Regions from separate parts of the Citrobacter rodentium NBRC 105723 genome, predicted to be linked through region 2. Evidence: predicted binding sites of a transcription regulator. Region 2 holds the regulator's gene; each other region holds the start of a gene.
The links. Region 2 encodes PhoB, which activates phosphate uptake and scavenging genes when phosphate is short. Its sites were predicted from a motif close to CTGTCATAAAACTGNCNNAT; they were not measured.

Region 1: the regulator PhoB is predicted to act here: its motif matches at 3,710-3,729, upstream of kdgR (DNA-binding transcriptional regulator KdgR).
Region 3: the regulator PhoB is predicted to act here: its motif matches at 7,285-7,304, upstream of uvrB (excinuclease ABC subunit UvrB).

Annotation. Positions count from the first base shown of each region.
Region 1 covers NZ_CP082833.1:3,606,024-3,616,588, forward strand. Annotated here, with positions in the region: gene prc (carboxy terminal-processing peptidase) at 1-1,110, shown strand, start outside; gene htpX (protease HtpX) at 1,301-2,182, shown strand; gene K7R23_RS17115 (MFS transporter) at 2,271-3,644, opposite strand; gene kdgR (DNA-binding transcriptional regulator KdgR) at 3,821-4,612, shown strand; gene K7R23_RS17125 (YobH family protein) at 4,680-4,919, opposite strand; gene mgrB (PhoP/PhoQ regulatory lipoprotein MgrB) at 5,077-5,223, shown strand; gene K7R23_RS17135 (YebO family protein) at 5,298-5,585, shown strand; gene K7R23_RS17140 (DUF2627 domain-containing protein) at 6,241-6,384, shown strand; gene cspE (transcription antiterminator/RNA stability regulator CspE) at 6,397-6,606, shown strand; gene ftsI (peptidoglycan glycosyltransferase FtsI) at 6,828-8,573, shown strand; gene rlmA (23S rRNA (guanine(745)-N(1))-methyltransferase) at 8,637-9,446, shown strand; gene mntP (manganese efflux pump MntP) at 9,443-10,009, opposite strand; gene K7R23_RS17165 (DUF986 family protein) at 10,424-10,565, opposite strand, start outside.
Region 2 covers NZ_CP082833.1:5,096,671-5,107,235, reverse strand. Annotated here, with positions in the region: gene K7R23_RS24325 (IS110-like element ISCro5 family transposase) at 1-935, opposite strand, end outside; gene sbcC (exonuclease subunit SbcC) at 1,022-4,165, opposite strand; gene sbcD (exonuclease subunit SbcD) at 4,162-5,364, opposite strand; gene phoB (phosphate response regulator transcription factor PhoB) at 5,554-6,243, shown strand; gene phoR (phosphate regulon sensor histidine kinase PhoR) at 6,295-7,602, shown strand; gene brnQ (branched-chain amino acid transporter carrier protein BrnQ) at 7,997-9,316, shown strand; gene proY (proline-specific permease ProY) at 9,395-10,565, shown strand, end outside.
Region 3 covers NZ_CP082833.1:4,729,598-4,740,162, forward strand. Annotated here, with positions in the region: gene K7R23_RS22535 (Bax inhibitor-1/YccA family protein) at 31-735, opposite strand; gene moaE (molybdopterin synthase catalytic subunit MoaE) at 786-1,238, opposite strand; gene moaD (molybdopterin synthase sulfur carrier subunit) at 1,240-1,485, opposite strand; gene moaC (cyclic pyranopterin monophosphate synthase MoaC) at 1,478-1,963, opposite strand; gene moaB (molybdenum cofactor biosynthesis protein B) at 1,966-2,478, opposite strand; gene moaA (GTP 3',8-cyclase MoaA) at 2,497-3,486, opposite strand; molybdenum cofactor riboswitch at 3,474-3,615, opposite strand; gene yvcK (uridine diphosphate-N-acetylglucosamine-binding protein YvcK) at 3,883-4,791, shown strand; gene uvrB (excinuclease ABC subunit UvrB) at 5,015-7,036, opposite strand; gene bioD (dethiobiotin synthase) at 7,601-8,287, opposite strand; gene bioC (malonyl-ACP O-methyltransferase BioC) at 8,280-9,035, opposite strand; gene bioF (8-amino-7-oxononanoate synthase) at 9,019-10,176, opposite strand; gene bioB (biotin synthase BioB) at 10,173-10,565, opposite strand, start outside.

The DNA of each region.
Region 1 (10,565 bases), 1.5 Mb from region 2:
AAGGTTCGTCTGGAAATTCTGCCTGCCGGCAAGGGAACCAAAACCCGTATCGTTACCCTGACGCGCGAGCGCATTCGCCTTGAAGATCGGGCGGTTAAAATGTCCGTGAAGACGGTGGGTAAAGAGAAGGTCGGCGTGCTGGATATTCCGGGCTTCTATGTCGGTCTGACGGAAGATGTCAAAGTCCAGTTGCAGAAGCTGGAAAAACAGAACGTCAGCAGCATCGTTATCGATCTGCGCACCAACGGCGGCGGCGCGCTGACCGAGGCGGTTTCGCTTTCCGGCCTGTTTATCCCTGCGGGTCCGGTCGTTCAGGTGCGCGACAATAACGGCAAAGTGCGCGAAGACAGCGATACCGACGGCGTTGTTTACTACAAAGGTCCGCTGGTGGTGCTGGTCGATCGCTTCAGCGCATCGGCTTCGGAAATCTTCGCGGCGGCAATGCAGGATTACGGACGGGCGCTGATTGTGGGCGAACCCACTTTCGGTAAAGGGACGGTACAGCAATACCGCTCTCTGAACCGTATTTACGATCAGATGCTGCGTCCGGAGTGGCCTGCGCTGGGATCGGTGCAGTACACGATTCAGAAGTTCTACCGGGTAAACGGCGGCAGTACCCAGCGTAAAGGGGTTACGCCGGATATCATCATGCCGACCGGGAATGAAGAGACGGAAACCGGTGAGAAGTTCGAAGACAACGCGCTGCCGTGGGATAGCATTGATGCGGCAACCTACGTGAAATCGGACGATCTCAGGCCGTTCGGTCCTGAACTGCTGAAAGCGCACAATGCGCGTATTGCCAGCGATCCTGAGTTCCAGTATATCCTTAAGGATATTGCCCGCTTCAATGCGATGAAGGACAAGCGCAACATAGTCTCGCTCAATTTCGCGCAGCGTGAAAAAGAGAATAACGAAGATGATGCGATGCGCCTGGCGCGTATCAACGATCGCTTTAAGCGTGAAGGAAAACCGCCGCTCAGCAAACTCGACGATCTGCCAAAAGATTATCAGGAGCCGGATCCGTATCTTGATGAAACGGTGAAAATCGCGCTGGATCTGGCGCATCTCGAAAAAGAGAAGCCCGCGGAACAGCCCGCTCCGACAAAATAACCGCACAGGCACAAGAAATTGTGCCTGTTTTTTTAACAAGCGCATAAACACGTCAGCCAGACGCAACAAAATGTAAAGTTGTGTCTTTCTGGTGACTTACAGCCCGCTGATGCTTGAAAATAGCCACACTACCCATACGATGTGGGTAATCGCATAGTGCGTTTTGTTAAGTTGAGGTTAAAAGAAAATTATGATGCGAATCGCGCTCTTCCTGCTGACGAACCTGGCGGTGATGGTCGTGTTCGGGCTGGTGCTGAGTCTGACCGGGATCCAGTCGAGCAGCGTTCAGGGCCTGATGATCATGGCGCTGCTGTTTGGTTTTGGCGGCTCCTTCATCTCCCTGCTGATGTCTAAATGGATGGCGTTACGTTCCGTCGGTGGTGAAGTCATTGAGCAACCGCGCAACGAAAGAGAACGCTGGCTGATGAATACTGTCGCCATGCAGGCGCGTCAGGCCGGTATCGCTATGCCGCAGGTTGCTATCTATCACGCGCCGGACATTAACGCGTTTGCCACCGGCGCGCGCCGTGATGCCTCGCTGGTCGCGGTCAGCACCGGGCTGTTACAGAATATGAGCCCGGATGAAGCAGAAGCCGTAATCGCGCACGAAATCAGCCATATCGCCAATGGCGACATGGTCACCATGACGCTGATTCAGGGCGTTGTGAACACCTTCGTTATCTTTATTTCGCGTATTCTGGCGCAGATTGCCGCCGGTTTTCTGGGCGGTAACCGCGATGAAGGCGAAGGCAGCAACGGCAACCCGATGATTTACTTTGCGGTCGCGATGGTGCTGGAACTGGTCTTCGGCATTCTGGCGAGCATTATTACCATGTGGTTCTCGCGTCACCGTGAATTCCACGCCGATGCAGGCTCCGCGAAACTGGTGGGGCGTGAAAAGATGATTGCCGCGCTGCAGCGTCTGAAAACCAGCTACGAGCCGCAGGAAGCCTCCAACATGATGGCTTTCTGCATCAACGGTAAAGGTAAATCGATTAGCGAGCTGTTTATGACGCACCCGCCGCTGGATAAACGTATTGAAGCGCTGCGCAGCGGGGAATATCTGAAGTAAGCGACGGTTATCACTGGCTGGATAAGACGCTCGCTTCGCCATCCGGCAAAACGGTAACTCTGAAAGCGCGTCTACGGACGCGCTTTTTTTACGCCTGCGCGCGTGGTTGCGTAATCCGTAAGCCGCTGACTATCGCCGCAACGGACGCCAGTATAGCGGCGGCCAGCAGAGAAACGTGGGTGCCGCTATCGCCGAAATGGTTGAGCATGAGGGCAACCAGCGCCGCTCCCGTACTTTGTCCCAACAGCCGGGCGGTGCCCAGCATACCGCTCGCTCCGCCGCTGCGTTCGCGTGGGGCGGAAGTAATGATGGTGTGGTTGTTGGGCGACTGGAACAGACCAAAGCCCGCGCCGCAGAGGATCATCGGCCAGATGATATTCAGATCGGCTGGGGCGGCGGGCAGCATGACGAGAGCAAAAAGGCCGCCAGCCATCACCACCATACCCAGCGCGCCGAGTAATCCGGCATGAACGCGCTTAATCAGATAGCCGGCCAGCGGCGCCATCACCATCGTCGCCAGCGGCCAGGGGGTCAACAGCAGCCCGGTTTCAACCTCGCTGCGTCCGAGGACGGTTTGCAGATAGAAGGGAAGAGATACCATTGCCAGCATCTGCGCGCAGAAAGAGCAGATTGAGGTACAAATAGACAGCGAAAAGAGCGGAATACGCAGCAGGTCGACAGGCAATAGTGGCACCGGTAAGGCAAGCTGTCGGCGGATAAAGAAAAAGCCTACCACCAGCAGTCCGGCCAGTTCGGCGCCGATCAGGATCAGCGATTGTCCCTGCGCAAAACCGCTGAGCGCCGAGATCAACAGGCCAAACGTCAGCGCGTTCATCACTGCGCTCGGCAGATCGAAGCGTGGCTTGCTCCCCCTTGAAGCGTTAGGGGGTAAAAAACGTATTGCCAGCAGCAGGGCGATGATACCCAGCGGGACGTTAATCAGGAACAGCCATTTCCAGGATGAAATGGAGAGGATGGCAGCGGCAATCGTTGGTCCGGCGGCGGATGAGACGGCGACGATAAAAGAGTTAATGCCCATACCGCGGCCAAGATGGCGCTGCGGATAAATCAGGCGAATAAGCGCGGTGTTAACGCTCATCAGCGCCGCGCCGCCGAAACCCTGCGCCACGCGGGCCATCGTCAGCATTTGCAGCGAGTCGGACAGCGCGCAGCAAAGCGAGGCCAGGACAAATACTACCAGGCCGCACTTATAAATGCGGCGATAGCCAAACATATCGCCGAGAAACGAAAGGGAGAGCAGCGAGACGACAATGGCGATCTGATAGGCGTTGACCACCCAGATCGAGCTGGCGGCGGTGGCCTGCAAATCGGTCGCGATGGTGGGAAGCGCCACGTTGGCAATCGCGCCGTCAAGCACGGCCATTGAGATCCCGATGACGATGGTTAAAATTGCGCCGTATCGTTGGGGCAGCGGCAGGCCGTCGGCCTGAGTTATATTCATATAAGTGATGTTATTTGTGAGGAATATGATCAAGGTAACGATTTTAGCACTGATATTCAGGCGTTATGTCGCAGATTTGTAACGAAGTAAGCAAAGATGGATTGCGGGCGCCGGAGCGTGAAATTATAATAAAAACTCGTTCTGAATTTTATAAAACACTCGTAATGAGGTGATAGATGGCTAACGCAGATCTGGATAAACAGCCTGATTCTGTATCTTCCGTGCTAAAAGTTTTTGGCATTTTGCAGGCTCTGGGAGAGGAGCGTGAAATAGGGATTACCGAACTGTCTCAGCGCGTCATGATGTCAAAAAGCACCGTTTATCGCTTTTTGCAGACCATGAAAACCCTGGGCTATGTGGCGCAGGAAGGGGAGTCAGAGAAATATTCCCTGACCCTGAAGCTGTTTGAACTGGGCGCACGCGCGTTGCAAAATGTCGATCTTATCCGTAGCGCGGATATCCAGATGCGCGAGCTTTCTCGCCTGACCAAAGAAACGGTTCACCTCGGGGCGCTGGACGAGGACAGCATTGTCTACATCCATAAAATTGATTCCATGTATAATTTGCGCATGTACTCGCGCATCGGTCGCCGCAACCCGCTGTACAGCACGGCCATTGGTAAGGTGTTGCTGGCCTGGCGTGACCGGGATGAAGTCAAACAGATCCTGGACGGCGTTGAGTATAAGCGCAGCACCGGACGCACCATCACTACGACGGAAGAGCTGCTGCCGCTGCTTGATAAAGTGCGCGAGCAGGGGTACGGCGAAGATAACGAAGAACAGGAAGAAGGTCTGCGCTGTATCGGCGTGCCGGTATTCGACCGTTTCGGCGTGGTGATCGCGGGTCTGAGTATCTCGTTCCCGACGCTGCGTTTTTCTGAAGAGCGTCTGCACGAATATGTCGCCATGCTGCATACTGCAGCGCGTAAGATTTCTGAGCAGATGGGTTATAACGATTATCCGTTCTGATCGACGCCAGATTGTAAAAAACCAGCCCGATTGCAGGCTGGTTTTTTTATGCTCAATATCCTGGCGCTTAGCCCTTATCGACGACAACCGTGCTTTTACGCAGTAACGGGCAGTCCGTCAGGCCGATGATTCCGCTATCAGAATGGACATATTGTGCGGTCGCAGTCCCGCGGGCGGTGAGGTATTTGCACTGAAGTCCAAGCCCTGCCGCATTCACCATGCTGCCAATCAGTATGCCATAACCGCTCAGCAATAACCCAATCCAGACCAGCGCAAGCACCACGACGGCGCGAATAATTATACGCATTACAACCTCTTTTTCTTCTCTGCTACGCTGAGCTTAGCGTTTACATTTCTTGAAACAAGTGAATGATTCCTAAAAAGATACAATCTCGCTACAGTTAGCCCCGGTTTAAGATAGGAATGGTAAGCTGGCAGCCTAAGAGGTTGATGCGGAGAGCGGAGTGAAAAAGTTTCGATGGATAATTCTGGTCATGGTTGTTGTACCTGTATGTCTGCTGCTGTGGGCTCAGGTGGTCAACCTTATGTGCGATCAGGATGTACAATTTTTCAGCGGAATTTGCGCCATCAATAAATTTATCCCCTGGTGATGCCATTTCGGCATCCGTTGATTTCCTTCCTCTGTAGCAGTGGTAGAATGCGCCGTCTACTTTGAGGTGGTGAAATGAACGAAGTTGTAAATGCTGGCATACTGAATTTTGCGTCTTTGATAGTATCAATGGTGGTACTTGTTGTGGGGCTGGCGCTGTGGTTCTTTGTTAACCGCGCCAGTTCGCGCGCCAACGAGCAGATTGAGTTGCTTGAAGCATTGCTCGAACAGCAGAAAAGGCAAAACGCGTTGCTGCGCCGTCTGTGTGAGGCGAATGAGCCGGCGAAACCGGCTGAGGCGCCCGCGACGGCAAACGGCGGCAAAACGGATGATGACATCATCCGTCTGGTCGCAGAGCGTTAAGCCCTTCAGCGGGAAGTGAGCGACGCCGCGTCTTGCGGGTCGCTCCTTCCTGTTCCGACATGATGCACATAATCAGTGCATGTCCTTCCCGCTTCGCGCATGAGATAATTTCATCGAACAATGAAAGCGTTAACGGCCCGGGCCGTGAAATTATATTTCCCGACGGGTAAATAAAACGATCTTCGTTTTTATTGTAAGCGTCATTGTTTTATTTTTAGCGAAACGTTTCTCTCCCTTTTTTTGTGCATTGTCATCATTCCTTCATTAAATTAGTGCATAAGATTGAGGGTAATCGCGACGGGATAAAATGTATGTTGAATATGCAACTATCCCTTTTTTGCGTTAAGACAATTTATGCATAACAAAGCAAAATTTGTGCAAACGACGCAGGCGGACAAAAGGTAGCCGGGAGAAGCTGGCGGTTCTGAAAATCCTGGTCTATGGTTATGAAGTCCTTGTTGCGCAACCGTTCCGGCGTAGTTGCCGAAACGCCGCGAGACTCATTCGGTATCAATGTTGACGCATAACTGTGCAGTCGCTTGTTATCGACTTGCGAGATTTGTGCGACGGATCGAGACACGTTTAAAAATGGCTTGCCATAATTAACGTTGTATGTGATAACACGTTTTGGGTTAAACGAGGTACAGTTCTGTTTATGTGTGGCATTTTCAGTAAAGAAGTCCTGAGTAAACACGTTGTCGTTGAATACCGCTTCTCTGCCGAACCTTATATTAGTGCCTCAAGCAGTAATGTCTCAGTTTTATCTAAGTTATGCCTGCGGGCGAAGAAAACATTCTAAGGAATTTTGCAAATGGCAAAGATTAAAGGTCAAGTTAAGTGGTTCAACGAGTCTAAAGGTTTTGGCTTTATCACTCCTGCAGACGGCAGCAAAGACGTGTTTGTACACTTCTCTGCAATCCAGGGTAACGGCTTCAAAACCCTGGCTGAAGGCCAGAACGTTGAGTTCGAAATTCAGGACGGCCAGAAAGGCCCGGCTGCTGTTAACGTAACCGCTATCTGATCGACACCTCTCATTTGATGCGCTCAGGCGCAGCAATCTCAGATTTAAAGCCTCGCAGATGCGGGGCTTTTTAATTCAGATTCCTTCAAAATATTACAAAACCTTCCTCCGTTAGTGATTTGTTGCAAAGCCACACCGTTATTAGCATTGTTCTCACCGCTTTCCGGCGGAACTTCCCGTTAAATCATCCACCTGACCAGAAAAGCGAAGCGGGAGTAACGGTGAAAAAGAAAAGTGACGGCGCGGCCAGGAGTTTTACCCCTGTGCGTTTTGCGCTGCTTTGTGTGGCGATATTGCTGAGTCTTGGATTATTGCTGGGCCGGGTGGCGTGGCTGCAGCTGATTTCCCCCGATAAGCTGGTCAGGCAGCAGGACATGCGCTCACTGCGTGAGGTGACCACCGCGTCGCCACGCGGGATGATCGTCGACAGGGAAGGGCATCCGCTGGCCGTCAGCGTGCCGGTGGATGCCGTCTGGGCCGATCCGAAAACCTTGCTGAGTAAAGGCGGCGTCGGCTATGACGCACGCTGGCAGGCGCTGGCTGATACGCTGCATTTATCGCTCAGTACGCTGGCGGAACGCGTTAACCATGCGCCAACGGGTCGCTTTCTTTATCTGGCGCGGCAGGTTTCACCGCAGCAGGCGCAGTGGATCGACCAACTCAATCTTCCCGGTATTAACCTGCGCGAAGAGTCGCGTCGCTTTTATCCGGCAGGCCATGTCGCCGCCAATCTGATCGGCTTCACCAATATTGACGGGCAGGGCATCGAAGGCATCGAGAAAAGCTTTAATGCGCAGCTGATGGGCAAGCCGGGGTCGCGTCTGGTACGGAAAGATAAATTTGGTCACGTTATTGAAAACATTACCGAAGTCAGTCCGGTGCCGGCGCACAATTTACAGCTCAGCATTGACGAGCGGCTGCAAACCGTCACGGAAGATGCGCTGGATAATGCCGTCACCTGGAATAAGGCAGAATCGGGAGCCGCAATACTGGTGAGTATTGCCACGGGGGAGGTGCTGGCGATGGCGAACTATCCTGACTTTAATCCCAACAACCGTGACGGCGCGGTGCTGGATGATTTTCGCAATCGCGCTATCAGCGATACTTTTGAGCCTGGTTCCACGGTGAAGCCGCTGGTGATTATGACTGCGCTGCAGCAAGGCATTGTGCAGCCGGACAGCGTCATTGACACCCATCCCTTTATCCTTGACGGACACCGTATTCGCGACGTCGGTTTTTACCCCGAGCTGACCCTGACCGGCATATTACAAAAATCGAGCGACACCGGCGTCTCGCATCTGTCGCTGGCAATGCCCGTCCAGCGGCTTATTGACACTTATAAGAACTTTGGCTTCGGCCAGCCGACCGGGCTGGGGCTCACCGGTGAAAGCCGGGGACTGATGCCGCAGCGCCGCTACTGGAGCGATCTGGATCGCGCCACGTTTGCTTTTGGCTACGGTCTGATGGTCACGCCGCTGCAGCTGGCGCACGTGTACGCCACCATTGGCAGCTTTGGTATCTATCGCCCCCTCTCTATTACCCGCATCGATCCGCCGGTGATCGGGAAACGGGTGATGCCGGAAGCGCTAGTCCGCCAGGTGGAACATATGATGGAAAGCGTGGCGCTGCCGGGCGGCGGCGGGACGAAAGCGGCGGTGCGGGGCTATCGCGTGGCGGTGAAAACCGGCACTGCCAAGAAGATTGGCGACGACGGAAAATACGTGGATAAATATGTGGCTTATACCGCAGGCGTCGCGCCGGCCAGCAATCCGCAGTTTGCGCTGGTGGTGGTGATTAACAATCCGCAAAACGGTTCATACTACGGCGGCGCAGTATCAGCTCCGGTGTTCAGTCAGATTATGGGGGATGTGCTGCGGCTGGAAAATGTCAAACCCGATGGAATGCCCCCTGACTCCAGCCATCTGCTGGTCATGGACAGCCATAAAGCGTTTGCGCACACGCTGTGAAAGATTCTCCCGTGGCGTAAATCGCGCTACACTTGCGGCCTTTCGTTGTTTGCCGGAGTCGTTATGTCGTTTGCCTGTCCGCTTTGCCACCAGCCCCTTGCCCGGGTGGATAACAGCTTAATTTGCCCACAGCGGCATCAGTTTGATGTGGCGAAAGAGGGATACGTTAATCTGCTGCCGGTGCAGCATAAACGTTCGCGCGATCCGGGCGACAGCGCGGAGATGATGCAGGCGCGGCGCGCCTTTCTCGATGCCGGACACTATCAGCCGCTGCGTGACGCCATCGTGGACAAGCTTACCGCGCATCCGGGCGCGTCGGCATCCTCACTACTCGATATTGGCTGTGGGGAAGGGTACTACACCCACGCGTTCGCCGACGCGCTGCCCGCAGCGACCACCTTTGGCCTTGATGTGGCAAGGGTGGCGATAAAAGCTGCGGCAAAACGCTATCCGCAGGTAACGTTCTGCGTGGCCTCCAGCCATCGATTGCCGTTTGCCGATGCCAGTCAGGACGCGGTTGTACGAATCTACGCCCCCTGCAAGGCGGCAGAGCTGGCGCGGGTAATAAAACCCGGCGGGGTGGTCATTACCGCAACCCCTGGGCCGCGTCATTTACTGGAGCTGAAAGGGCTGATTTATGATGAGGTGCGGCTTCATGCGACGGGTAACGAACAGCTGGAAGGCTTCACCCTGCAAGAGCAGCTTTCCATTGCCTATCCCATGCGCCTGAGCGGTGCGGAAGCGGTCGCTTTATTACAGATGACGCCATTCGCGTGGCGAGCGAAACCGCAGGTATGGGAGCAACTGGCGGAGCGGGAGAGGTTTGACTGCCAGACGGATTTTCATCTGCATATCTGGCAGCGCGCCGATTAACCGTAAAAGTGCGCCCAGAGGATCTGGACGCCAAGAGCGAGCAGTACAAGGCCGCCGAGAATTTCAGCCCGCTTGCCAAGCAGCGGGCCGATAAAGCGGCCAATCATCATGCCCAGCGTCGACATAATCAGCGTCGCGCAACCGATAGCCAGCGCGGTGGCGATAATATTCACCTGCAGGAAGGCCAGGCCGATACCAACAGCCATGGCATCAAGGCTGGTGGCGATCGCCGTAGTGACCAGCAGCCAGAAACCGTGGCGGCGTGGCGGTTCTTCATCGACATCGTCAGCGCCGCGGAAACCTTCGATCATCATGCGCGCCCCTAAGAATACCAGCAGCACGAAGGCGATCCAGTGGTTCCACTCCAGCACCACCTGACTTGCCAGCATCCCCAGCCCCCAGCCGATCAACGGCGTCAGGGTTTCGACGGAGCCAAAGATGAGGCCGGTGCGCAGGGCTTCAGAAAATTTGGGTTTATGCAGCGCGGCGCCTTTGCCGATTGAAACGGCGAAAGCATCCATCGACATGCCGAAAGCGAGAATGATTGTGGCGGTGATATTCATGACAGCGTCCTGACCGGGGTTTCCATAAAACACACCACTGCCCCCAGTAAACATGCTGGCCGCAATAAATTTTCAGCAGCCTGCATAGCAGTTGATGTGCCTATGGTCTCGCCTGACTAACCTGATTGTTAGTCCGTACGCGCCACGTTTTGCAACGAGTATGTTGACACGTACATTTCCGCAGTCCGGAAATCGGCTACTCCCCAAATGACGGCGCAACCTTAACATATTTTGAGAATATAAAACAACTGTGGAGAAAATATTATTGTCGCCTAATTGAAAATGATTTTCATTTAATTTTAACTTTTAATAAAACGTTAAAATAAATAACATTTTTGTCGCAACAATATAGCCCTTGCTATGTTTGATATTACGCTGATAGCAAAAAAACAGTGCGCAGGCTATCTGGTTAACTCATTGAGAGGAAATGAGAAGTTTATATATTTTTTCGAGATCGTCGATATTTCGCACACGAATCAGCAGACGGCGTTGTTCTAATTGCATCACCAGAACGCCATCTTCCGATAAATTCATCTCTTTAATACGGTTATATTCT
Region 2 (10,565 bases):
GTTGCGACATTCCTGTTACGTCTTTCTGCCACTGACTGCAGCCACTGGCTTCGACGGTCTTCCTTGTTACCGCAGGCATTCAGTACTGCACGCGCTCCGTGGATCAGCAGCGTTCGCAGGTAGCTGTCACCCCGCTTACTGATGTGACCCAGCCGGTTTTTTCCGCCGCTTGAGTGCTGCCCGGGAACCAGCCCCAGCCAGGCCGCCATTTCACGTCCGTTTTTAAACTGTCTTGCATTACCCACTGCTGCAACCAGCGCGCTGGCGGTTACCGGGCCAATCCCGCTGATCTCCTGAAGCCGCCTGATACGGTCATCGTCCTGCGCCAGCTGTTTAAGCCGCCGGTCATAACGCGCCAGTCGGTCATCCAGTATCTGCAATTCCTCCGCTAACTCGCACAGCAGACGGATAAAGCGGTTATCCCATTGTTCCTGCTGAGAAAGTATCTCCGGCAGTGCTCGTCTGAGCGCGGCAAGCCCGACAGGAAGCACAAGGCCAAACTCGCCCAGCATGCCGCGTATCTCGTTGCTGAGCGCCGTTCTGTCGCGAAGCAGGCGGGCACGAACCCGGTGCTCTGCCTGCATGCTCTGTTGCGCTTCAGATTTAACGGCAACATAGCGCATACCGGGCCTGCTGACGGCCTCGCAGATAGCTTCGGCATCATTGGCATCGTTTTTGTTGCCCTTCAGATAAGGCTTAACGAACCGGGGCGGGATAATACGGACAGAGTGCCCGAGTCGGGTCAACTCTCTGGCCCAGTAATGCGAGGAGCCGCAGGCTTCGATACCAATAAGACAGGGCTCAAGCCGGGCGAAAAAGACAAGCATCTGTGAACGGCGCAGTGTTTTACGGAGAACAACGCGTTCATGGTGATCAACGCCATGAAGCTGAAAAACCAGCTTTGCGAGATCGAGGCCAATACGTTTAATATTCATGTGGACACCTCCCCCTGGGAACTGAAGTTAACACCTCAGTCTGGCACTAATGATGCCGTAAGGTGGGAGGTGTCCATCACATCGGCCTACGCCACCGCAAATATCCGGTCGAGCTTACTGTAACCAAGCCCGTTGATTTTTTTCACTTTAATCTGCACCGGAATGCGCTCTTTCATCGCCTCCACGTGGCTAATCACGCCGATGGTCTTCCCGCTGGCGTTCAGCGCGTCGAGCGCATCAAGCGCCGTATCCAGCGTTTCGCTGTCGAGGGTGCCGAAGCCTTCATCAAGGAACAGCGAGTCAATCCGCGTTTTGTGGCTCACCAGATCGGAGAGCGCCAGCGCCAGCGCGAGGCTGACGAGGAAACTTTCGCCGCCGGAGAGGGTGCGGGTGTCGCGCACGGCGTCCGCCTGCCAGGTGTCCACCACCTCAAGCTCCAGCGCGTTGCTGACTTTGCGCTGTAACAAATAGCGGCCATGCAGCCGCGTCAGCTGGTTATTCGCCAGCCAGACCAGATTATCCAGCGTCAGCCCCTGGGCGAATTTACGGAATTTATCGCCCTCTTTTGAACCGATAAGCGTGTTCAGATAGCCCCAGTCATCAACCTGCTGGCTGGCGCTGTCGATTTGCCGCATCAGGCTCTGCTGTTGCTGTCGGTTGTCCGCATCCTGCTTCAGCTGCTGGCGAATCTCACCCTGACGGCTGGCGTTATCGCGCAGCTGTTGGTTGAGCAGGGTGAGCGCCTGCGCGATCTCCTCAACCGACAGCGCGCAATCCAGAAAGCCAGGCGGCTGTTGCTGATGGGCCGCCAGCGCCTGCGCGCTCTGGGTGGCGAGCGTTTGCGCCTGCTGGATCTGGCTTTCCAGCGTCTGGCTGAGCTGCTCAAGGCGCGCGATGGCCTCGTCATCCAGCAGCGCGGCGAGGAACGCGCTCTGGTCGGCAAAAATACTGCTTTCCAGCGCCGCCGCAAACTGCGCCTGCGCGTCGCTGGCGCGCTGCTGCTCCAGTACCGCCTGCTGTTGCAGCGTCTGCAACTGGCTTTGCAGCGACAGGCAGTCGTCGTGCACCTGACGCCAGTTGTCCAGTGCCACCGGCGCGCCATCTTCCGCGGCGGCGTCGGTAGCCGGCAGGGTGTCGAGCAGCGGGGCCAACTGCGCGATACGCGATTGCAGTTCGTTCAGCTCGTCCTGTTTTTGCTGCCACGTCTGCGCCTCTGCGGCGCGGTCGCTTAACCAGGTCTCCTCCGCCCCTTCTTCCGGCAGGCTGAGGGCATAGTGGCTCAGTTGCGCTGTCAGCGTCGCCTGACGCTGTTCGATTTGCTGGCTGAACTGCGTCACCTGCTGTTGATGCGCGGCGATTTGCGCCTGTAAATCATGGCGCTGGCTGAGCTGGTAAAGCTGCTTCTCATGATCCTCCTGCGCCGTCAGCCAGGGCTGAATATCATCCTGCGGTTGCAGCGTGATATTCAGGTTGCTTATCAGCGCCTGCCACTCGACAGTGAGCGCTTGCTCATCTTTAGCGAGCGCCTGCGCTTCGCTTTCGTCGCGCTGTAGCTGCTGGCGCAACGCGTCGCACTGTCCGCGCAGGGCCGCGCCTTCATCGGCCAGCGTTTTGACCTCTTTTTCCAGCGCATCCCGCCGCGCCTGATTGACGCTAAGCTCAAGCGCCTGATACGCCGCCACCGCCGGGTGCGACGTTGAGCCACAGAGCGGACAGGGCTGGCCGGACTGTAACAGCGCGCGCTGGCTTTCAAGATCTTTTATCCGTTCTTCCTGCTCGCAGAGGGTTTTGACGTCCTGGTAATGCTGGTTTTTCTCTTTGTATTGCTGGCGCTTCGCCTCCAGTAACGCCGTGCGCTGCGCCAGCGCCTGCCTGCTCTGCGCAAGGACCTCCTGAAGCTGCGCCAGACGCTGAAGCCTGGGGGCGATCTGACCGTGGAGCGCAAGCAGACGCTGGCGCAGCGGGCGCTGGCTGGCGTGCTGCGCCAGCGCGACGGCGACTTCATCCGGCGTCATATTCAGCGTCAGCACCGGTAACGCCGCCAGCTTTTGGGTATCTGCCGCCAGTCGTTGCCGCCATCTGTCCCGCTGAATGCCGTCGCTGGCCTGCTGGGCGAACAAGGCCCGCCAGCCGCCCAGTTCACTGTGCCATACGCGGAACCGGTCATGTTCGTGCAGCCAGGCGGCAAGAGTCTGCCGGGCAGCCTGCATTGCGGCAGTCTGTTGTTGGGCATCGCGGCGCATACGGCTGCGAAGCGTTGTTGCGCTCTGTAAGCGAGCCTTTACTTCATTAATCTGCTGTTGGCTGCGGGAAACCGCCGCGGATTGCTCCTGAAGCCGCGTCCAGAGCGGGCGCAATGCCCGGGCGGGCTGCGCCAGGCTGAGCGGCGCCAGCTGTGGCTGCGCCTGTTGTAACGCCGACTGCGCCGCCAGCAGCGCCTGCTGTCGGTGCTGCGCCTGCGTCTGAAGTTCGTTTTGTCGCGTCAGCCAGTTCAACTGCTGCTGCGCACTCTGCTGTCTGGCGGCCAACTGCTTTTCTTCGTCAGTGAGCGCCTGCAAACTGTCTGTCAGCGCCTGCACTGCCTCTGGCGCTAACAGCGCGACGCTGCTGGCCTGCGCCTGTAATTTCTCCAGTTCGCTCCGCGCCGCCTTATGCTGTTCGAAAACCATCGCCGAGATTTGCCCGTAAATCTCCGTTCCGGTCAGCTCCTCCAGCAGTTCGGCGCGCTCTTTCGGTTCCGCGTTAAGGAAGGCGGCGAACTGTCCCTGGGAGAGCAGCATTGAGCGGGTAAAGCGGCCATAGTCCAGTCCGGTCAGTTCGGCGGTCAGCTCCAGTTTATCTTTCACCTTATCGGCAAGAATTTTGCCGTCGGCGCAGCGCGCCAGCTCCACCCGCGGCGCCTGCAGGTTGCCGTCCGCCTGGTTGCGCGCGCGGTTCTGGCTCCAGAATGCGCGATATGCGTCGCCTTTGACCTCAAACTCCACTTCCGCCAGGCACTCGGCGGTATCGCGGGTCATCAGATCGTTTTGCGACTGTGAAACGGTATTCAGACGCGGCGTCTTGTGGTACAGCGCAAGGCAAATGGCGTCGAGCAGGGTGGTTTTACCGGCTCCTGTCGGACCGGTGATGGCGAACAGGCCGTTGCTGGCGAACGGCTCCGCCGTAAAATCGACCTTCCATTCCCCTTTCAGCGAGTTAAGGTTTTTCAGGCGCAGGCTGAGAATCTTCATGCGACATCCTCCCCGGCGAGCGCCTGTACGGTGGTATGAAACAGCGCGGTCAGCCGCTGGCGCTGGGGTTCTGCCAGCTCCACCTGCGCCAGGCGGCGTTCAAAGACTTCGTCGACGCTCAGTTCGCTCAGCGTCTCACGTCGTTCGCTGCTTAACATGCTCTCGCGCTGCTCCCGGCTGCGGCGCACCAACAGCACCTCGACGGGCAGCGTTTCGGTCAGGGCCTGGATTTTGCGCTGTATATCGTGGAGATACTCGTCGGTGGTGATTTCGATATCCAGCCAGACCGGCGGCGACTGCCTGCTGTCCCGCCACTGCTCAAGCTGTTCGCTAATAGCGGCAAGATCGCCTTTCAGCACCGCCAGCGGCTGGGTTATTGGTACGGTGAGACTTTCGACGCTCATCAGCCTGCCGTTTTCAAAGCTCACCAGATGCACGCACTTGCTTTTACCGCACTCGTCAAAGCTCAGGGCGATGGGGGAACCGCAATAACGGATATGTTCTGTGCCGCCAATTTTCTGCGCCCGGTGGATATGGCCCAGGGCGATATAATCGGCAGGCGGGAAATTTTGCGCAGGAAAGGCATCCAGCGTCCCGATGTAAATGTCGCGTACGGCGTCGCTTTTACTCGCGCCCACGGTGGTCAGGTGGCCGGTGGCGATAATCGGCAGCGCGCGTTCGCCGCGCAGCGCGCAGGCTTCATGATACTGCTGCTGATAGTAGTCGGTTATCGCGCTCAGCAGGTGCTGCTGCTTTTCCTGGCCGCTTAGCCCCGCCTGACTGGTCACAATGTCACGCGGGCGTAAAAACGGTATCGGGCACAGTACCGCGCCCGGCGTGCCGTCGCGTCGATGCAGGATGTGCGGCGCGCAACCGGCGCTGGCGACAACGGTGGTATTCAGAAACGCCAGAATCTCGCGGGACTCGTTGAGCGTGGCGACAGAGTCATGATTGCCCGCCAGCACCACCAGATGGCAGCCCGTTTGCTGTAGCCTGACGACAAACCGGTTATACAGTTCGCGGGCGTAGCTTGGCGGCGAACCGGTGTCGAAAATGTCGCCTGCGACAATAATGGCGTCCACCTGCTGTTCTGTCGCCGTGCTCAGCAGCCAGTCGAGAAAGGCCTGATGTTCCGCGGCGCGGCTTTTGCTGTAAAAATTTTGTCCCAGATGCCAGTCAGAGGTGTGCAGGAGGCGCATAACGGTTCCCTGATGAAAAAGCGTGACGGGGATTATACCCTGTCACGAACGGTAATATCTCCTGGGCGGCTTGTAATAAATCAACAACCTGACATCAGGCTGCGCTATCTTTTTCATAAATCTGTCATAAAACTGACGCATAATGACGCCGCATTGATGACTGGCTATTTAAATAAAACAGGGTAAATCATGGCGAGACGTATTCTGGTCGTAGAGGATGAAGCTGCAATTCGCGAAATGGTCTGCTTCGTGCTCGAGCAAAATGGCTTTCAGCCTGTCGAAGCCGAAGATTATGACACTGCGGTGAACCAACTTAATGAACCCTGGCCGGATCTGATCCTCCTCGACTGGATGTTGCCCGGCGGTTCTGGTCTACAGTTTATTAAACATCTGAAGCGTGAAGCGATGACCCGCGATATTCCGGTGGTGATGCTTACCGCCAGAGGCGAAGAAGAGGATCGCGTTCGCGGTCTGGAAACCGGCGCGGACGACTATATTACCAAACCCTTCTCCCCGAAAGAGCTGGTGGCGCGCATTAAGGCCGTGATGCGCCGCATTTCACCGATGGCGGTGGAAGAGGTGATTGAGATGCAGGGGCTGAGCCTGGACCCGACTTCGCATCGCGTGATGACCGGCGACAACCCGCTCGACATGGGACCGACCGAATTTAAACTGCTGCACTTCTTTATGACGCATCCGGAGCGCGTTTACAGCCGTGAACAGCTGCTGAACCACGTCTGGGGCACCAACGTCTACGTTGAGGATCGCACGGTCGATGTGCATATTCGCCGTCTGCGCAAAGCGCTGGAAACCAGCGGTCACGATCGTATGGTTCAGACGGTGCGTGGTACGGGGTATCGTTTTTCGACCCGCTTCTGAATGACTAGCTAAGCCTGGCCTGCGTTGTCGGGCTTTAATGGAGTGTGACGCGTGCTGGAAAGATTGTCATGGAAGAGGCTGGTGCTGGAACTGATCCTGTGTTGTATCCCGGCCTTTATCCTCAGCGCTTTTTTCGGTTACCTGCCGTGGTTTTTGCTGGCATCGGTAACGGGACTGCTTATCTGGCATTTCTGGAATTTATTACGCCTGTCCTGGTGGCTGTGGGTCGACAGAAGCATGACGCCGCCGCCGGGACGCGGAAGCTGGGAGCCGCTGTTGTACGGGTTGCATCAGATGCAGCTGCGCAACAAAAAGCGTCGGCGCGAGCTGGGCAATTTGATCAAACGCTTTCGCAGCGGAGCCGAATCGCTGCCGGACGCGGTGGTGCTGACCACCGAAGAGGGCGGCATTTTCTGGTGTAACGGCCTGGCGCAACAGCTGCTGGGCTTACGCTGGCCGGACGATAACGGGCAGAACATCCTCAACCTGCTGCGCTATCCGGAGTTTACCCAGTATCTGAAAACCCGCGATTTCAGCCGACCGTTAAATCTGGTGCTCAATACCGGGCGGCATCTGGAGATTCGCGTGATGCCCTACACCGACAAGCAGCTGCTGATGGTTGCCCGCGACGTGACCCAGATGCACCAGCTTGAGGGGGCAAGACGTAACTTCTTCGCCAACGTCAGCCACGAGCTGCGCACTCCGCTTACCGTGTTGCAGGGCTATCTTGAAATGATGCACGAGCAGCCGCTGGAAGGGAGCACGCGTGAGAAAGCGCTATTGACGATGCGGGAGCAGACTTTCCGTATGGAGGGGCTGGTGAAGCAGTTGCTGACCCTGTCGAAGATAGAAGCCTCGCCGGTATTGCTGCTTAATGAACAGGTCGATGTGCCGATGATGCTGCACATGGTGGAGCGCGAAGCGCAGACGCTCAGCCAGCAAAAGCACACCTTCAGCTTTGACATCGATAATCAGCTGAAAGTCCTGGGTAACGAAGAGCAGTTGCGTAGCGCCATTTCAAACCTGGTGTATAACGCCGTCAACCATACGCCTGAAGGCACCCATATCACCGTGTGCTGGCGCGCGGTGCCGCACGGCGCGGAATTCAGCATTGAGGATAACGGGCCGGGGATTGCGGCGGAGCATCTTCCGCGGCTGACCGAACGTTTTTATCGCGTCGATAAAGCGCGCTCAAGACAAACCGGCGGCAGCGGGCTGGGGCTGGCAATCGTCAAACATGCGCTGAATCATCATGAAAGTCGCTTAACCATCGACAGCGAACCGGGGAAAGGCACGCGCTTCAGCTTTGTGCTGCCGGAACGTTTAATTGCCAGAAAACCACCTGACAGGCGATTGTAATGCAATATTGCCATAAGCCAGCGAATGCTGGCTTATTTTGTTTGCAGTCAACTACGCTTCGCTAAATAGCGCTGCGGTTGGTTGTTTTTTGTTCGCATGATAAGCTATGACTTTTTCTTTAAAGTGGTTTTTTATACTAATCTGAATTCTTATATCGCTATAATGTTCCAGTTTTTAGAACGCTCCTTGCTTTAAAACGTTATAAGCGTTTAAATTGCGCCCCGGATGCTGTCAGAGCGACTGCATTGAGGCGGTAAATCGAAAAACTATTCTTCGCCGCGCCAGTCGGGGAGCATATCCCGCTGGAATTGCTTAATAAAGCCGCAATATATTCCCACAGGGACAGGCAAAAATTTTCATTTAATTAACACCACATCCACAGGCCGTAAGTTTTATGACCCATCAGTTGAAATCGCGCGATATTATCGCCCTTGGCTTTATGACTTTTGCGCTGTTTGTCGGCGCAGGAAACATTATCTTTCCACCAATGGTCGGTCTGCAGGCGGGCGAGCACGTCTGGACTGCGGCTTTCGGCTTTCTGATTACCGCGGTGGGCCTGCCGGTACTAACCGTGGTGGCGCTGGCGAAAGTCGGCGGCGGCGTGGACAGCCTGAGCACCCCGATTGGTAAAGTGGCGGGCGTCCTGCTGGCGACCGTCTGCTATCTGGCGGTCGGGCCGCTGTTCGCCACGCCGCGTACCGCCACCGTCTCCTTTGAAGTGGGCATCGCCCCGCTGACCGGCGACTCGGCCATGCCGCTGTTTATCTACAGCGTGATCTACTTTGCGCTGGTCATTCTGGTGTCGCTCTATCCGGGCAAATTACTGGATACCGTCGGCAACTTCCTGGCGCCGCTGAAAATTATCGCCCTGATCGTACTGTCCGTGGCCGCCATTATCTGGCCGGCGGGACCGATCAGCCACGCGATGGAAGCTTATGAAAACGCGGCGTTCTCCAACGGCTTTGTCAACGGCTATCTGACGATGGATACGCTGGGCGCGATGGTGTTTGGGATCGTGATTGTTAACGCCGCGCGTTCTCGCGGCGTGACCGAGTCACGTCTGCTGACCCGTTATACCGTCTGGGCGGGTCTGATGGCGGGCGTTGGCCTGACGCTGCTCTATCTGGCGCTGTTCCGTCTGGGTTCAGATAGCGCGACGCTGGTCGATCAGTCCGTTAACGGCGCGGCGATCCTCCACGCTTACGTGCAGCACACCTTTGGCGGGGCGGGCAGCCTGCTGCTGGCGGCGCTGATCTTCATCGCCTGCCTGGTGACGGCGGTCGGCCTGACCTGCGCCTGCGCGGAGTTTTTCGCGCAGTACGTACCGCTCTCTTATCGCTCGCTGGTGTTTATCCTCGGCGGGTTCTCAATGGTGGTTTCCAACCTGGGGCTGAGTCACCTGATCCAGATCTCTATCCCGGTGCTGACGGCGATTTATCCGCCGTGTATCGCACTGGTGGTATTAAGTTTTACCCGCTCATGGTGGCATAATTCGTCCCGCGTTATCGCACCGGCGATGTTTATCAGCCTGCTTTTTGGTATCCTTGACGGGATTAAAGCATCGGCAATCGGCGACGTGTTACCGGCCTGGACGCAGCGTTTACCGCTGGCGGAGCAGGGGCTGGCGTGGTTAATTCCCACCGTCGTGATAGTGGTCCTGGCGATTATCTGGGATCGCGCCGCGGGTCGGCAGGTGACCTCCGGCGCTCACTAAGATTGCTGACAGTATGTTTTGACCACGGGGTTATCTTTAACCCCGTGGTTTTTTATTGTGTTGATGGGTCAGGAATTGATGGAAAGTAATAACAAGCTAAAGCGTGGGCTAAGCACCCGGCACATTCGCTTTATGGCGCTGGGTTCAGCAATTGGCACCGGGCTGTTTTACGGCTCGGCGGACGCCATCAAAATGGCGGGGCCAAGCGTGTTGCTGGCGTACATTATTGGCGGGGTCGCGGCGTATATCATTATGCGCGCGTTGGGTGAAATGTCTGTACACAACCCTGCCGCCAGCTCCTTTTCGCGCTATGCGCAGGAAAACCTCGGCCCCCTGGCGGGCTACATCACCGGCTGGACCTACTGTTTTGAAATTCTGATTGTCGCTATCGCCGACGTTACCGCATTCGGCATCTATATGGGCGTCTGGTTTCCGGCGGTGCCGCACTGGATTTGGGTGCTCAGCGTGGTGCTGCTGATCTGCGCCATCAACCTGATGAGCGTGAAGGTATTCGGCGAACTGGAATTCTGGTTCTCCTTCTTTAAAGTCGCCACCATTATCATCATGATTGTCGCCGGTTTCGGCATCATCATCTGGGGAATTGGCAACGGCGGCCAGCCGACGGGCATCCATAACCTGTGGAGTAACGGCGGTTTCTTCAGCAACGGCTGGCTGGGGATGGTGATGTCGCTACAGATGGTGATGTTCGCCTACGGCGGGATTGAAATCATCGGCATTACCGCCGGGGAGGCGAAAGACCCGGAGAAATCGATCCCGCGCGCGATTAACTCGGTGCCGATGCGTATTCTGGTGTTCTACGTGGGTACTCTGTTCGTCATTATGTCTATTTACCCGTGGAATCAGGTGGGCACCAACGGTAGCCCGTTTGTCCTGACCTTCCAGCATATGGGCATTACCTTTGCCGCCAGTATTCTGAACTTTGTGGTGCTTACCGCTTCGCTGTCGGCGATTAACTCCGACGTGTTTGGCGTCGGCCGGATGCTGCACGGCATGGCGGAGCAGGGCAGCGCGCCGAAGGTGTTCGCTAAAACATCGCGTCGCGGTATTCCGTGGGTGACGGTGCTGGTGATGACCATCGCGCTGCTGTTTGCCGTTTATCTCAACTACATCATGCCGGAAAATGTCTTCCTGGTGATCGCCTCGCTGGCCACCTTCGCGACGGTGTGGGTGTGGATTATGATCCTGCTGTCGCAAATTGCCTTCCGCCGCCGTCTGCCGCCGGAAGAGG
Region 3 (10,565 bases), 370 kb from region 2:
AAGGCGCAACCGCCATCCGGCGCTGCACGGTTAACGTCGGTTGCCGAAAATGCGCAGCAGCATCAGGAACAGGTTGATAAAGTCCAGATACAGCGTTAACGCCCCGAGAATGGAGTATTTGCGCAGGTTAGAACTGTCGCGCACGTCAATCTGCTCGCCGATATTTTTCAGCTTCTGGGTGTCATAGGCGGTCAGCGCCACAAACACCACCACCCCGATATAGGTCACCGCCCACATCAGCGCTTCACTCTTCAGCCAGAAGTTAACCAGCGACGCCAGAATGATGCCGATCAGCGCCATAAACAGGATATTCCCCCAGCTGCTCAGGTCGCGTTTGGTGGTATAACCCCACAGGCTCATCACGCCGAACATTCCGCCGCTCACCACAAAGGTGCTGGCAATAGAGGATGCGGTATAGATGATAAAAATGCTGGAGAGCGTAAGCCCGGTCAGCGCCGAGTAAAGCATAAACAGCGTGGTCATCACTCCGGCACTGAGCCGGTTAATCAGACCGGACAGTACAAAGACGACGGCAAGCTGGGCAATGACCAGGCCAAAGAAAAAGAGCCTGTTGGTATAAAGTAATTCTATAAAAGCAGCGGAATGCGACGCATACCATGCAATAAACGCCGTCAGCAGCAGTCCGACGGTCATCCAGCCGTATACCTGCGCCATATAAGTTTGCAGACCGGAACGCGTCTGCACGATTGAATCGGATCGTGGAAATCTGTCCATGATAATCTCCTGGTTAAAAAGTGACACTATTATAAGCGTATCACATTCTGCTACCAGCGTTTTGCTGCCTGCCGATCGCTGTCACGCGCTTCCACCCAGCGCTCGCCCTCCGGCGTCGCCTCGCGCTTCCAGAACGGCGCGCGGGTTTTCAGATAATCCATAATAAACTGTCCGGCTTCAAAGGCGCTGCTGCGATGCGCGCTGGTGACGCCGACAAAGACGATCTCATCGCCCGGCCACAGTTCACCGATGCGATGAATCACCGTCACGCGTCCCAGCGGCCAGCGGGCGCGGGCTTCGGTAACGATTTCGCCGAGCGCTTTCTCGGTCATCCCCGGATAGTGCTCCAGCGTCAGCGCCTTTACGTTGTCGCCAAGATTATGGTTGCGCACTTTTCCGGTAAACGTCACCACCGCGCCGTCTTCGTCACGCTCCGCCAGCCACGGGTACTCTTCCCCAACGCTGAACGGCGCAGGATCGACAACAATTTTTGTCTCCGCCATCTCAGCCCCCTGTCACCGGCGGGAAGAAGGCCACTTCATCCCCTGCCGACAGCGGATGATCGAAACTGACCAGCGTCTGATTAACCGCCGCCAGCAGCTTGCCATCCTCCAGCGCCAGCGCCCAGCGCCCGCCGTTGGCCGCCAGATGCTGACGCAGCGCGCTAACCGTCGGAAAATCGTCCGCTACTTCCAGCGTATCAGTACCCACCAGTTCACGAACCTGGGCGAAAAAAAGAACCTTAATCATCAGCGTCCGCCTTAAAATCACCGGATTTGCCGCCGCTTTTCGCCAGCAGGCGAACCGGGCCAATCACCATATCCTTCTGTACCGCTTTACACATGTCGTAAATGGTCAGCGCGGCGACGGATGCCGCCGTTAATGCCTCCATCTCTACGCCGGTTTTTCCCGTCAGGCGACACAGCGATTCAATGCGCACGCGGTTGTGCTCAGGCTCGGCCTGTAGCTGCACTTCAACTTTGCTCAGCAGCAGCGGATGACACAGCGGGATCAGCTCCCAGGTACGTTTCGCCGCCTGGATACCGGCAATGCGCGCGGTGGCGAACACGTCGCCTTTATGGTGGCTGCCGTCAATAATCATCGCCAGCGTTTCGCTGCGCATGGTGACAAAAGCCTCGGCGCGCGCTTCGCGGACGGTTTCCGCTTTCGCGGAAACGTCTACCATATGCGCTTCGCCGGCGGCGTTAATGTGGGTCAGTTGCGACATGGTTATTTCTTCAGATGAGGGTGGAAATTACACGGACGCGTGCGCGCGTCAAGCTGCGGCGCGATGATATTCTCCCAGGCAGTCCGACAGGCTTTGGTCGAGCCCGGCATGGCGAAAATCAGCGTCTTATTGGCGACGCCGGCAACCGCGCGCGACTGTAGCGTCGCGGTGCCAATCTCCTCGAATGACAGCATTCGGAACACTTCGCCAAAGCCTTCAACTTCGCGGTCGAACAGCGGCAGCAGCGCTTCCGGCGCCTGATCGCCTTCCGTCAGCCCCGTTCCGCCGGTGATCAGCACCACCTGCACATTTTCACTGGCAATCCAGGCGGACACCCGGGCGCGAATGGCGTAGCGGTTCTCTTTAACGATGGCTTTATCCACCACCTGATGGCCTGCCTCCTGCGCGGCGTCACGCAGAAAATGGCCGGAGGTGTCATCCTCTTCGCCGCGACGATTCGAAACCGTAAGAATAGCGATACGGGTCGGGATAAATTCAGCGCTTACCTGACTCATGGAAAACTCCTTTAGCGATCATCCGCCAATGTACGATAAGTTTTGCGTAATACCGGTATTGTTCTGATGCAGGAAATGGGTCTGCTTTTTCTCACGCAGCGCCAGAGCGATACGCGCTTCCAGCGCAGCCTGCTGGTTATCTTCAACCAGCAGATCGCGCAGGCTTATGCCGCCGTCGCCGAACAGACACAGGTGCAGTTTGCCGACGGAGGAGACGCGCAGACGGTTGCAGGTGGCGCAGAAATCTTTTTCATACGGCATGATAAGGCCGATTTCACCCACATAGTCGGGGTGGCAAAAGACCTGCGCCGGTCCGTCGCTGCGCTGGCGCAGCTGGTGGATCCAGCCGCGCTTAAGCAGCTCATCGCGCAGGACCTGGCCGGAGATATGATGTTTGCGGAACAGCTCGCTGCCCTGGCCGGTTTCCATCAGTTCGATGAAGCGCAGCTGAATGGGTCGCGTCTGGATCCAGTTGAGGAAGGTGTCGAGCTGATGATGATTTACGTCGCGCATCAGCACGGTGTTGACTTTGACCTTATCGAAACCGGCGTCAAAAGCGGCGTCAATACCCGCCATTACCTGCTGAAATTTATCCTGCCCGGTAATGGCGTGAAACTGGCGGGCATCGAGGCTGTCAACGCTGACGTTGATGCCGGTCAGTCCGGCGTCGCGCCAGTGCGCGGCATCGCGCGCCAGGCGATAGCCGTTGGTGGTGACGGCTATCTGGCGGATCGCCGCATTTTCGCGCACGGCGGCGATGATATCGGTAAAGTCGCGACGCAGTGAGGGTTCACCGCCGGTGAGGCGAACTTTCTCAGTGCCGAGGTTAGCAAAAGCGCGGGTAACCCGGCGAATTTCATCGACGGAGAGAAAACCGTTATTGGTGACGCCGCCGGGCTTGTAGCCATCCGGCAGGCAGTAGGTGCAACGAAAGTTACACACGTCGGTAATTGACAGGCGCAGGTAGTAAAACTTGCGCGCAAAAGCATCGGTCAGTTGTGAGGCCATGTACACCTTTCCAGTACGGGAGGCGCAGTCATTTCTTCCTGCACCCTGGTGACAGCGCCTTTGCGCCGCCACGGCCAAAGCACCGTATCAGTTGACCCAGGTGCAGAGGCTAGAGTGTTTTTAAATTATAAGCCGATACTAGCGCGTAAACGACCACTTTGCCATTTACGCCTTACGCTATATAAACTTATATATAGCGTCACGATCGTGCTATTTCGCTACAGAATAAGCGAAAATCGCATTTTTGCATTGATATACATCATCTCAGCGTAACCCGCATTTCATCCTAAAGAGGTAGTCGGAAAGAATTTATTTTCCTTCCCCGTCGTGTGTGAATTGCTGCAAACCGGCGATTTGCGCTACTGTAGCGGGGTAAATCTGACTTCAGGAAATTTTATGCGCAATCGTACGCTGGCTGACCTGGATCGTGTCGTCGCTCTCGGCGGAGGGCATGGATTAGGACGCGTTCTCTCCTCTCTTTCTTCACTGAGCTCACGCCTGACCGGTATTGTCACCACCACCGATAACGGCGGCTCCACCGGACGCATTCGCCGCGCGGAAGGCGGCATCGCCTGGGGCGATATGCGCAACTGTCTTAACCAGCTGATCACCGAACCGAGCGTCCCCTCGGCGATGTTTGAGTACCGTTTTGGCGGTAACGGCGAACTTTCCGGCCATAACCTCGGAAATTTGATGTTAAAGGCGCTGGACCATCTGAGCGTGCGGCCTCTGGAGGCAATCAATTTAATTCGCAATCTGCTGAAGGTGGACGCGCATTTAATTCCGATGTCGGAGCTGCCGGTTGACCTGATGGCCATTGACGACCAGGGACATGAAGTCTACGGCGAGGTGAATATCGATCAGCTGACTGCCCGGCCGCAGGAGCTGATGCTGTCGCCAAACGTGCCTGCAACGCGGGAAGCGGTGCAGGCGATTAACGAAGCGGATTTAATCCTGATTGGTCCCGGCAGTTTTTATACCAGCCTGATGCCGATCCTGCTGGTAAGCGATCTGGCGCAGGCGCTGCGCCGTACCCAGGCGCCGATGGTCTATATCGGCAATCTGGGACGCGAACTGAGCTTGCCGGCAGCCAGCCTGACGCTGGCCGATAAGCTGGCGATTATGGAGCAGTACGTAGGTAAGCGCGTCATTGATGCCGTAGTGGTCGGGCCGAAGGTGGATGTATCCGCGGTCAGCGACAGAGTGGTGATTCAGGCGGTGCTCGAAGCCAGCGACATTCCCTATCGCCACGATCGCCAGCTATTGCACAGCGCGCTGGAAAAAGCGGTCCAGGCGCTGGGTTAATCGTATGAGTTAATGATTTACGGCTGGCCGGATAAGGGGTTTACCCCGCCATCCGGCGGTGCACGATGCCAGGTATCAGACCGTAGGCCGGATAAGGGGTTTACCCCGCCATCCGGCGGTGCACGATGCCAGATATCAGGCCGTAGGCCGGATAAGGGGGTTTACCCCGCCATCCGGCATGTGCCTCGCCGGGCTTTTCCTGATACTCCTGCGAAACAACTGATTACGAGGCCGCGATAAACAGCTCGCGTAGCTGATGCAGCTGGTCGCGGATCTGCGCCGCTTCTTCGAACTCGAGGTTTTGCGCATGCTGCATCATCTGCCCCTCCAGCTCGTGGATCTTCTGCTGCAGCGCCTTCGGCGACATATCCATCTCGACGCTATCCGCCTTCGCCGTAGAGCGTGACTTGCCCCTGCCCTTCGCTTTGGTCTTCGCGATGTTCTGCCCCAGCGCCAGAATATCGACCACTTTCTTGTTCAGCCCCTGCGGCGTAATACCGTGTTCGGCGTTGTACTGCTGCTGTTTCTCCCGACGACGCTCGGTCTCGCTAATCGCCTTCGCCATCGACGCGGTGATCTTATCACCATACAGAATCGCTTTACCGTTAACGTTACGCGCCGCACGGCCAATGGTCTGAATCAGCGAACGTTCGGAACGCAGGAACCCTTCTTTATCGGCGTCAAGAATCGCTACCAGCGACACCTCCGGCATGTCGAGACCTTCCCGCAGCAGGTTGATCCCCACCAGCACGTCAAACTCGCCCAGGCGCAGGTCGCGAATAATTTCCATCCGCTCAACGGTATCGATGTCCGAGTGCAGATAACGCACCCGCTCGCCGTGCTCCTCCAGATACTCGGTGAGATCTTCCGCCATCCGTTTGGTCAGGGTGGTGACCAGCACGCGCTCGTTGATTGACGCGCGGGCGCGGATTTCAGAGAGCAGATCGTCCACCTGGGTCGCCACTGGACGCACCTCGATCACCGGATCCAGCAGGCCGGTCGGACGTACAACCTGATCCACCACGTCGCCGCCCGATTTCTCCAGCTCATAGTTCCCCGGCGTCGCGGAGACGTAAATAGTCTGCGGCGCCAGCGCCTCAAACTCCTCGAACTTCAGCGGACGGTTATCCAGCGCGGAGGGCAGACGGAAACCGTACTCCACCAGCGTCTCTTTACGCGCCCGGTCGCCGCGGTACATACCGCCAATCTGCGGAATGGTCACGTGCGATTCATCAACGACTAACAGGCCGTCCGCCGGCAGGTAGTCAAACAGCGTCGGCGGCGGCTCGCCCGGCCCGCGCCCGGAGAGATAGCGCGAGTAGTTTTCAATCCCCGAGCAGTAGCCGAGCTCGTTCATCATCTCAAGATCAAACTGGGTACGCTGGCTCAGGCGCTGTTCTTCCAGCAGCTTGTTATTCGCCAGCAGGCTTTTCCGCCGCTCGCCCAGTTCGTCTTTAATCTCTTCCATCGCCTGCAAAATGCGCTCGCGCGGCGTCACATAGTGCGTTTTGGGATAGATGGTATAGCGCGGAACGGTGCCTTCCACATGCCCGGTCAGCGGGTCAAACAGCGACAGCCGCTCCACCTCTTCGTCAAACAGCTCCACGCGCAGCGCGATGTCGTCGGATTCCGCCGGGAAGATATCAATCACCTCGCCGCGCACGCGGAAGGTGCCGCGCTGGAAAGCCTGATCGTTACGGGTATATTGCAGTTCGGCCAGACGGCGCAGGATGGCGCGCTGGTCGATAATCATCCCCACCGTCAGGTGCAGCATCATCTTCAGATACAGGTCCGGATCGCCCAGGCCGTAGATCGCCGACACCGAGGCCACCACCACCACGTCGCGACGTTCCAGCAGCGCTTTGGTCGCCGACAGGCGCATCTGCTCAATATGCTCGTTTACCGACGCATCTTTTTCGATGAAGGTATCGGAGCTGGGCACGTAAGCTTCCGGCTGGTAATAGTCGTAGTAGGAGACGAAGTACTCGACGGCGTTATCCGGGAAGAACTCTTTCATCTCGCCGTACAGCTGCGCCGCCAGGGTTTTGTTCGGCGCCAGCACCATCGTCGGACGCTGGAGATCCGCGATCACGTTGGCGATAGTGAACGTTTTCCCCGATCCCGTTACGCCAAGCAGCGTCTGATGCGCCAGACCATCCTCCAGCCCCTCTTTCAGGCGGCGGATCGCCTCGGGCTGATCGCCTGACGGTTTAAATGCGGAATTCAGTTTGAACGGTTTACTCATGAGCGGCTACCTGAAGCAATGGGCGGGCAGGATTGTAATTTTACTCGCAGAGGATAATATTGCCAGTAAAAAATACTGGATGAAAAAACAGTAGCGCATGGGCGAATTTGTGTTACGCGCCGACACCGCAAACTGAAGGCGGATAAAATTTCAGCGCCAACAAGATAATACACTGGTCAGCGGGGTTATCCCCAGACCAATTGTTTCATTAACATTGTCAAGTCCTGTCATGAAACTTTTATTGCACTCAATGACGGTTTCTTGACAGCCATTGATTTTATTTAACCAATTGAAATTTAAATAATATTTAACAAAGGCGTCTTTCGCGTCAATTTGGCTGGAAGCCGCGTGTTCTCTCGCTTACCCTGCGTTTTCTAACTCTAATACACAAGGTTATCCACAGGAATAGTGGATAACTGCTTCCAGCCCGTATGCCCCGCCGCCTGGCAATTTCGCCCCGCAGAGCATTTCGGCGGCGATAAAAAAAAATTATCACTAATTTTTGATTTTAATCAGCTAACGAAACGGTCCGCTGAGGCGAGAGCTGGCTCGCAATTTCGCCTTTTATTTGCCGCTCAGACGGCTAAGATCGAGATATTGTCCTGTGGCGGCGCTTTCCGCATTGACCGCAAGCCACGGGATTTCGCCCAACAGGGGCGCAGGTATCATCTGGCTGAGCGCCGCCATGTACTCACGGTGGCGTTTTCCCGGCGGCTGGAGATTATTAGCGACCCAGCCAGCAAGAGTTAGCCCCGCCTGGCGGACGGCCTGCGCGGTCAGCAGAGCATGGTTGATGCAGCCCAGCTTCACGCCGACCACCAGTATTACCGGCAACTGTTCCGCCTGCACCCAGTCGGCGAAGGTAAAGTTCGCCGCCAGCGGGGTGAACCAGCCGCCCGCCCCCTCCACCAGCACCCACTCCGCCTGCGTTTCCAGCGCGCGCAGCCCCGCCGACATCACGCCCGCCTCGATGGGCCTGCCCTCTTCGGCGCTGACAATGTGCGGCGAGGTCGGCTCGGCGAAGGTATAAGGATTCACCGCTGCGTACTCCAGCGGCAGGCTGCTGCGGCGCTGGAGCGCAAGGGCGTCGCTATTGCGCTGCCCCAGCGGCGTCATGTCGCTGCCGGAAGCGACCGGCTTATAGCCCGCCGTGCACAGTCCTGCTCGCCCTGCCGCCTGCAGCAAGGCGCAGCTGACGACGGTTTTTCCGACCTCGGTGTCGGTTCCGGTAACAAAATAGCGTTCAGTCACGTTCAATGACTCCTGCAAAAAAATGGTAAGTGAGCGGATATTTCCCCTGCCTCTGCGGCCAGGCCAGCCGCAGCGTTTGCAGCTGCGCGCGGCTCAGGACGCGCGCTTCCCGTCCGCCATGAAGATGGGTCGCCCCAATGCCTTTCAGCGACCGCATGGCGCTGAGCGGGTCGTCAAACCACAGGGTGATCGACTGCAAACGGCTCTCGCTGCGCCAGCCGCGCAGGGCATCGTGCAGCGCCGTCTGCGGCAAAAAGCGATTCGCATGATGCTGGTTATCCACCGCCCGCCACGCCTGGCGCAGCTCCGGCAGCGATCCGTTCGCCAGTGTGGTAAACGCCACCTTGCCGCCGGGCCGCGCCACCCGGTAAAGCTCGCTCAGCGCGCCGCGCAAATCGTTACACCACTGGACGGCAAGATTGCTCCATGCCAGATCGAAGGTCGCCTCCGCCAGCGGCAGCGACTCGATATCCCCGGCAAGATAGTAATGCGCCCTGTTCTGTCGACGCGCTTCATTCAGCATCTGCGATGACAAATCCAGCGCGGCGACCATGCTTCCCCGCGCGCGCCAGTAGCGGCTCAGAAGACCGGGGCCGCATCCGGCGTCCAGCACCTGCTCATAGGTTCGCTGCGGTAACAGCGCCAGCAGCGCTTCCGCGCTCAGGCGCTGGAGCTGCGCATGTTGCTCATACTGACCTGCCGCGCGGCCAAACGCCGCCGCAATGGCCTGTTTATTCACCTGCGTCATGCAGCGCCTCCAGCAGACGGTCAATGTCAGCAGGCTGATGCGCTTCGGTGAGGGTCAGGCGCAGACGCGCGGTGCCCGTCGGCACCGTCGGCGGACGGATGGCCGTCACCCAGAACCCTTTGCCGCGCAGGGCATCCGCCAGCTGTAGCGCCCGCGCGTTATCACCTACTATCAGCGGCTGAATGGCGCTGTCTGATTCCGCCAGCCGGAAGCGACTATGGTCGACGCCGCGGCGAAAACGCGCGATCAGCGCCGAAAGCCTGGCCCTGCGCGCATCGCCTTCCTCGCCGCGAATCACCGCCAGCGCGGCGCTCAGCGCCTGCGCCTGGGCGGGCGGCATACTGGTGCTGTAAATCAGATGCCGGGCGAACTGCAACAGGTAATCCGCCACGCTCTCCGCGCACAAAACCGCCGCGCCGCTGACGCCAAAGCCTTTACCGAAGGTCACCACCAGCAGTTCGGGTTTAACCTGCTGTCGCCAGCAGCTTCCGCGCCCTTCTTCGCCGCAGACGCCTATCCCGTGGGCGTCATCCACCAGCAGCCAGGCGTTGCGCTGCCCGGCGGCGCGATGAATCGCCGCCAGCGGCGCGCTGTCGCCATCCATGCTGAACACCCCTTCGGTGATCGCCAGCTGCTGTCCGGCGCAGGGGGCGTCAAGCAGGCGCGCCAGATGCTGCGGGTCGTTATGCGTAAAACGGCGAAGCTGCGCCGGGCTGAGGTTTGCCGCCTCCAGCAGCGAGGCGTGGCTCAGGCGATCGGCGACGATGCGGTCATCCTTCGCCATCAGCGCGGCAATCACCGCCTGATTGGCGGCAAAGCCGGAGATAAACAGCAGCGCGCGCGGGTAGCCCAGCCAGTCCGCAAGCGCCGCTTCCAGCCGCTGATGGGCCACGCTGTAGCCGCTGACGTGGCCGGAACCGCCGCTGCCGACGCCAAAACGTTCTGCTCCCTGCTGCCAGGCGCGGATAATATGCGGATGGCGGCTTAAGCCCAGATAGTCGTTGCTGGAAAAATTGAGAAAGCGGCGTTGACCGGCAATCAGCCAGCGTCCGGTCCCCTGTTCCACCGTACAGCGATGGCGCAGGGCATCCGCCGCGCGACGCGCGGCCAGCGCATCGTCGATCTTCTGCTGCCAGCTCATACTGCTGCCGCGTTGTAGTAAGCGTCGGTGTCCGGAGTCCTCAACGCCTGCTCCAGCCGCTGCTGCTGTTCGTTATCTCCCGCCAGCACGGCGGTCTGCTGCGGATTCAGCCCCAGCTTGCGGAACAGCCGGAGATCGTTGTCCTCTTCCGGGTTCGGCGTGGTCAACAGCTTGCAGCCGTAAAAGATGGAGTTCGCGCCGGCCATAAAGCACATCGCCTGGGTTTGTTCATTCATCTGCTCGCGACCGGCGGAGAGACGCACATACGAGGCGGGCATCATGATGCGCGCCACGGCGATGGTGCGGATAAAATCGAAAGCATCAACATCGTCGTTATCCGCCAGCGGCGTGCCCTTGACCTTCACCAGCATGTTGATCGGCACGCTTTC